DNA from 3 places in the Microlunatus spumicola genome. Region 2 is predicted to be linked to each of the others. Evidence: predicted binding sites of a transcription regulator. Region 2 holds the regulator's gene; each other region holds the start of a gene.
The links. Region 2 encodes HrcA, which represses chaperone genes, less so after heat shock. Its sites were predicted from a motif close to TTGGCACTCGNNNNNNNCGAGTGCCAA; they were not measured.

Region 1 (2,267 bases), on a different contig from region 2:
CGCCGGTGAGGATCGCGATGTCCTCGAGCATGGCCTTGCGACGGTCACCGAACGCCGGCGCCTTGACGGCGACCGAGGTGAACGTGCCGCGGATCTTGTTCACGACCAGCGTGGAGAGCGCCTCGCCGTCGACGTCCTCGGCCACCACGAAGAGGGTGCCGGACGCGCCGATGACCTTCTCCAGCAGCGGGAGCAGGTCGGTCATCGAGGAGATCTTGCCGGAGTTGATCAGGATGTAGGGGTTGTCGAGGACAGCCTCCATCCGCTCCGGGTCGGTCACGAAGTACGGCGACAGGTAACCCTTGTCGAACTGCATGCCCTCGGTGAACTCGAGCTCCGTGCCCATGGTGTTGGACTCGTCGACGGTGATGACGCCGTCCTTGCCGACCTTGTCGAACGCGTCGGCGATGAGCGCGCCGATCTCGGCGTCACGCGCCGAGATGGTGGCCACCGACGCCATGTCGGAGGTCGTCTGGATCTCGCGGGCGTCGGCGTGCAGGCGCTCGGTCACGGCCGCCACGGCCGCGTCGATGCCGCGCTTGAGGCCGACCGGGTTGGCCCCGGACGCGACGGCGCGGAGGCCTTCGTGCACGAGGGCCTGGGCGAGGACGGTCGCGGTCGTCGTGCCGTCACCGGCGACGTCGTTGGTCTTGGTCGCGACCTCCTTGGCGAGCTGCGCGCCGAGGTTCTCGTACGGGTCGTCGAGCTCGACCTCACGGGCGACGGTCACGCCGTCGTTCGTGATCGTGGGGGCGCCCCACTTCTTGTCGAGGACGACGTAGCGGCCCTTCGGGCCGAGCGTGACCTTCACGGTGTTGGCGAGGATGTCGACGCCACGCTCGAGAGAGCGGCGCGCCTCCTCGTCGAACTGGAGGATCTTGGCCATGTGTGCTGTTCCTCTGTCCTGGGTCTTCGGCTGCTGCCGGACTTACTTGGTGACGACCGCGAGGATGTCGCGGGCGTTCAGCAGCAGCAGGTCGTTGCCGTCGTAGCGCACCTCGGTGCCGCCGTACTTGCTGAAGATGACGACGTCACCCTCGGCGACGTCCAGCGGGACGCGCTGGCCGTTGTCGTCGATGCGGCCGGGGCCGGTCGCGATGACCTTGCCCTCCTGCGGCTTCTCCTTGGCGGTGTCCGGGATGACCAGACCGAAGGAGGTGGTGGTCTCTGCTTCGAGCGGCTGGACGAGGATGCGGTCCTCGAGCGGCTTGATCGTGCTGGCCACGTCAGGCCCCTTTCACGTGTGTACGGATGAACGGGTGTAGGTGGCCGGGACGTCGTCGCGGTGCCGTCCCGTCCGCCGGCGCTGACCGTCGGCCGGCGCTGGCACACTCCTGTCCGGAGTGCTAATCCGACATTAGCACTCGCCCAGACGGAGTGCCAGAACGAGCGACCCGGGCGCGGGTACGTGAACGGCCCCGGGTCGAGGGGATCCGGGGCCGCACGTCGGCTCCACCTCCGGGGGGCAGGAGGCAGGCACGACCGGCGCGGACGGACCCCGTGTGCACGACGGGGGTCACGCGCCGGTACCAATTGTGACGACCTGTGTGCGAATAGCCAAACGATGCGGTGCGCTTCACACCGCCGGAGGCAGCCGCGTCACCACGAGGGCGACGGCGCCCTCCGGCGTCCGGCTCAGCAGCAGCGTCGCCGCCGCGGACCCCTTCGGCCGGAGGTCGCGGCGCAGCTGCGCGGGGTCGACGTCCAGGCCCCGGCGCTTGACCTCGAGCCGGCCGACACCCGCCTCCCGCACCCAGCGGCGCAGGACCTTCTGGTCGTACGGGAGCACGCGCTCGACGGCGAACGCGGTGGCGTACGGCGTCGCGACGAACGTGTCGGCGGTGAGGTAGGCGATCTGCTCGTCGAGCAGGCCCGCGCCGAGCCGGTCGCCGAGGACGCCGACGACACCCGCCCGGATCACCGCACCGTCCGGCTCGTAGACGTACGCGCCGGGCGGGCGGACCGGCGGCCGGCCGCCCTCGGCGACGAGGCGGAGGCCGGGCCAGAGCAGGGCGCTGCGCCGTCCCGGGGTGCTGCCGGGACCGCTCCAGACGCCCACCTCGACGACGTCGCCGTGGTGGCTCACCCACTCGGCCTCGGCTTCGGGCGGCACGAGGGCGTGCGGCAGCGCGGGCCCCAGCTTGAGCCCGAGGGCCCGGCCGTCCTCGGCCAGCGCGAGGAGCGAGATGAGGTCGGGGCTGAAGTCCTGGGCCCGCCACACGCGGCCGCGGGCGTCCCGGCGGGCGGGGTCGGCGAACACCCCGGCG
Region 2 (2,267 bases):
GCCCCGACCTCGCCGTGCGCGGCCAGGTGGATCCGGTTGCCGGTGCTGACGCCCGCGGGGATCTTGACGTTGATCGTGCGGGCCGAGCGGACCCGCCCGTCGCCGGAGCACTCCGGGCACGGGTTGGGGATGACGGTGCCGTAGCCGCCGCAGGTCGGGCAGGGCTGCGTCGTGCGGATGTCCCCGAGGAACGAGCGCTGCACGTGCGTCACGTCCCCCTGGCCGTGGCAGGTGCGGCAGGTGACGGGCTCGGAGCCCTCCTGCGCACCGCTGCCCTGGCAGAGCGGGCAGAGCACGGCGGTGTCGACGCGCAGCGGTTTGGTGATACCGAAGGCGGCCTCGGCCAGCTCGAGGTCGAGCCGCACGAGGGCGTCCTGGCCGCGGCGCACGCGCGAGCGCGGGCCGCGGCTGGTCTGCCCACCGAACATCGCGTCGACGAGGTTGCCGAAGTCGAAGCCGCCCTGCGCGCCGAACCCGCCGGAGAAGCCCCCGCCCAGGCCGCCGCCCAGCGGGTCGGCACCCCGGTCGTAGAGGTCCTTCTTCTTGGGGTCGGCGAGGACCTCGTACGCCTCGGCGACGGCCTTGAAGCGCTCCCCCGCGTCGGCCTCGGTGGCCACGTCCGGGTGCAGCTTCATCGCGAGCTGCCGGTACGCCTTCTTGATCTGCTCGGGCGTGGCGTCACGGGAGACGCCGAGCGTCTCGTAGTAGTCAGCAGCCATGGGTGCGGCGCTCATCCTTCGTGCTCAGGTCCTCGGTCATCGATCTCGTGAACATCACTGGGCGAGGAACCGGCCCACGTACCGCGCGACCGCGCGGACGGAGGCCATCGTGGAGGGGTAGTCCATCCGGGTCGGACCGACCACCCCGAGGGTGGCGCGGCTGCCGTAGCCGCTGGCGACGACCGAGGTCGTCTGGAGCTCTTTGAACGGGTTCTCCTGCCCGATCCGCACGGTGACGACGTCGGCGCTCGCCTCGCCCAGCAGGGTGAGCAGCACGACCTGCTCCTCGAGCGCCTCCAGCACCGGCTTCATGCTGCCCGGGTCGGTGGCGTAGCGGGTGAGGTACGGCATCCCGCCGATGACCATCCGGCTCGAGGTCTCGCTGCCCAGCATCTCCAGCAGCGAGGTGATCACGGACTGGCCGAGCGTGAGGGTCTGCGGGGCCAGCGAGGTGAGCAGCCCGGTCAGCCCGACGGCGGCCTCCTCGGGCGTCCGGCCCGCGGCCGCGGCGTTCAGGTGCGTCCGCAGGTCGCCCAGCGTCGTCTCGTCGAGCTCGGGCACCTCGAGCGAGCGCTGCTCGACCCGGCCGCTGGAGGTGATGAGCACCAGCAGCACGCGGGTCGTCGACAGCGACACCAGCTCGACGTGACGGACCGTGGAGTGGCTGAGCGTCGGGTACTGCACGATCGCCACCTGCTGGGTCGCCTGCGCGAGCAGCCGGACCGTGCGGAGCAGGATGTCGTCGAGGTCGAGCGCCCCGGACAGGAAGGTCTGGATCGCCCGCTGCTCGGCGGCCGACAGCGGCTTGACCTGGCCCATCCGGTCCACGAACAGCCGGTAGCCCTTGTCGGTCGGGATGCGGCCCGCGCTGGTATGGGGCTGCGTGATGTAGCCCTCCTCCTCCAGCGCCGCCATGTCGTTCCGCACCGTCGCCGGGGAGACCCCGAGGTCGTGCTTGTCGACCAGCGCCTTGGACCCGACCGGCTCCTGGCTGGAGACGTAGTCGGTGACGATGGCGCGGAGCACCTGCAGCTTGCGGTCGTCCATACCGGTCACCCCCTTCGCCTGACTTCGCAACACCCGACCCCACGCCGCCGTGGCTCTTGGCACTCGCGTGGGGTGAGTGCCAGTGTAGTGCCGTGACCGACCCCGCGGACCCCTCGACAGGCCCAGGTCCCGGGGAGGGGGCCCCCGACACCGGGGCCTTCCGCCTCGGCCCGTGGGAGGAGCTCGCCCCGTCCGTGTGGCGGGCGGTCGCCGAGCCGGACGCGGTGAACCTCGTGCTGGTCGCCGGCACCGGGCGCGCGCTGCTCGTCGACACCGGCTCGAGCCCCGAGCAGGGCCGGGCCGTGCGGGCCGCCGTCGCCGAGGTGACCGACGTCCCGCTGGAGGTCGTGGTCGTCACGCACGCCCACCGCGACCACCTGCTCGGGCTGCCGGCCTTCGCCGACCTCGTCACCGTCGGCCACGAGGACGTTCCGGGCCCCAACCGTCCGATCGTGCTGGCGGCCGCCTTCGACCTCGGCGGTCGTCGCGCCGAGGTGGCCC
Region 3 (2,267 bases), on a different contig from region 2:
GGGCTGCCGCCGTACGGGGGCGACCACGTGCTGCCGCCGCCCCCGCCCGCGACGCAGAACGCGGCGGTCATCGCCCTCGGCGCGCTCCGGGTCGCCGCCCGGACGCGGGCCTTCTGGGCGCTGGCCGGGGCGTTCGCCATCTGCGGCGCGACGACGAACGGCCTGATCGGGATCCACTTCATCCCCTCGGCCCACGACCACGGCATGGCGACGACGACGGCCGCCGGCCTGCTCACCGTGGTCGGGCTGTTCGACATCGTGGGCACGATCGCGTCGGGCTGGTTCACCGACCGGGTCGACCCCCGCGTGCTGCTGCTCCTCTACTACGCGTTCCGCGGGGTGGGCCTGCTGCTGCTGCCGTGGCTGCTGGCCGACGCCGTGCACCCGAGCATGGTGCTGTTCATCGTGGTCTACGGGCTCGACTGGGTGGCCACCGTGCCGCCCACGGTCACGCTCTGCCGGCGCATCTTCGGCGAGCGGGGGACCATCGTCTTCGGCTGGGTCTTCGCCGCGCACCAGCTTGGCGCGGCGGCCGCGGCCCTCGGCGCGGGGGTGGTCCGCGACGTCTTCGGCACCTACACGTACGCCTGGTTCGGCGGGGCCGCGCTCTGCGCCGTGGCGGCGGTGCTCTCGGTCAGCCTGCGGCGTCCGCCGGCCGACCCGGGGCCGGCGCCGCGCGAGCCCGTCGCCGAGGCCGAGGCGGCCGCGGAGCTCACGCCCTGACCGCGTCCTCCGCCCGACGTCGCGTCACGTGCGCGAGCGCGCGCGGAGGGGTGGGAGGTGTTTGCACTCGCCCTGGTCGAGTGCTAAACATGGGGTTAGCACTCGGCACGCGAGAGTGCCACATTCCTACGCGGGTGAGGTCCCCATGGGCCGTCCGTCGCGGGCCCTGAGTAGGAATCAGCGCAGGAACCACCCCGTCAGCAGAGGATTCGCCACACATGCCGAAACTCATCTCTTTCAACACCGAGGCCCGGCGCGGCCTGGAGCGTGGCATGAACACGCTCGCCGACGCCGTCAAGGTGACCCTGGGCCCGAAGGGCCGCAACGTCGTGCTCGAGAAGAAGTGGGGCGCCCCCACGATCACGAACGACGGCGTCTCCATCGCCAAGGAGATCGACCTCGAGGACCCGTACGAGAAGATCGGCGCGGAGCTCGTCAAGGAGGTCGCCAAGAAGACGGACGACGTCGCGGGCGACGGCACCACGACCGCCACCGTGCTGGCCCAGGCGATGGTCCGCGAGGGCCTGCGCAACGTGACCGCCGGCGCCAACCCGATGGACCTGAAGCGCGGCATCGACAAGGCCGTCTCGGCCATCGTCGAGCAGCTGCAGCTCGCCTCCGTCGAGGTCGACACCAAGGAGCAGATCGCCGCCACCGCGTCGATCTCCGCCGGTGACACCACGGTCGGCGAGATCATCGCCGAGGCGATGGACAAGGTCGGCAAGGAAGGTGTCATCACCGTCGACGAGTCCAACACCTTCGGGCTCGAGCTCGAGCTCACCGAGGGCATGCGCTTCGACAAGGGCTACATCTCGCCCTACTTCGTCACGGACACCGAGCGCATGGAGACCGTGCTCGACGACCCGTACGTCCTGATCGTCAACGGCAAGGTCTCGGCGCTCAAGGACCTGCTGCCCCTGCTGGAGAAGGTCATCCAGGCCGGCAAGCCCCTCGTCGTCATCGCCGAGGACGTCGACGGCGAGGCCCTGGCCGCGCTGATCGTCAACAAGATCCGCGGCACCTTCAAGTCCGTCGCCGTCAAGGCCCCGGGCTTCGGTGACCGCCGCAAGGCCATGCTCGGCGACATCGCCATCCTCACCGGTGGCCAGGTCATCTCCGAGGAGGTCGGCCTCAAGCTCGACGGCGTCGGTGTCGAGCTCCTCGGCCAGGCCCGTTCGGTCGTCGTCACCAAGGACGAGACCACGATCATCGAGGGCGCGGGCGCGTCCGACCAGATCGCGGGCCGGGTCAGCCAGATCCGTACCGAGATCGAGAACTCGGACTCCGACTACGACCGCGAGAAGCTGCAGGAGCGCCTGGCCAAGCTGGCCGGCGGTGTTGCGGTGATCAAGGTCGGCGCGGCCACCGAGGTCGAGCTCAAGGAGCGCAAGCACCGCATCGAGGACGCCGTCCGCAACGCCAAGGCTGCGGTCGAGGAGGGCATCGTCGCCGGCGGCGGCGTGGGCCTGCTGCAGGCGGCCAAGGACGCCAAGGTCGACCTCACGGGCGACCAGGCGATCGGCGCGCAGATCGTCTTCACCGCG

Region 1: the regulator HrcA is predicted to act here: its motif matches at 1,358-1,384, upstream of groES (co-chaperone GroES).
Region 3: the regulator HrcA is predicted to act here: its motif matches at 784-810, upstream of groL (chaperonin GroEL).

What each region holds. Positions count from the first base shown of each region.
Region 1 covers NZ_BAAAYR010000004.1:539,719-541,985, forward strand. The annotation lists gene groL (chaperonin GroEL) at 1-886, opposite strand, end outside; gene groES (co-chaperone GroES) at 929-1,225, opposite strand; gene ABD665_RS15575 (THUMP-like domain-containing protein) at 1,577-2,267, opposite strand, start outside.
Region 2 covers NZ_BAAAYR010000001.1:1,479,283-1,481,549, forward strand. The annotation lists gene dnaJ (molecular chaperone DnaJ) at 1-719, opposite strand, end outside; gene hrcA (heat-inducible transcriptional repressor HrcA) at 774-1,766, opposite strand; gene ABD665_RS06700 (MBL fold metallo-hydrolase) at 1,859-2,267, shown strand, end outside.
Region 3 covers NZ_BAAAYR010000004.1:667,758-670,024, reverse strand. The annotation lists gene ABD665_RS16010 (MFS transporter) at 1-723, shown strand, start outside; gene groL (chaperonin GroEL) at 942-2,267, shown strand, end outside.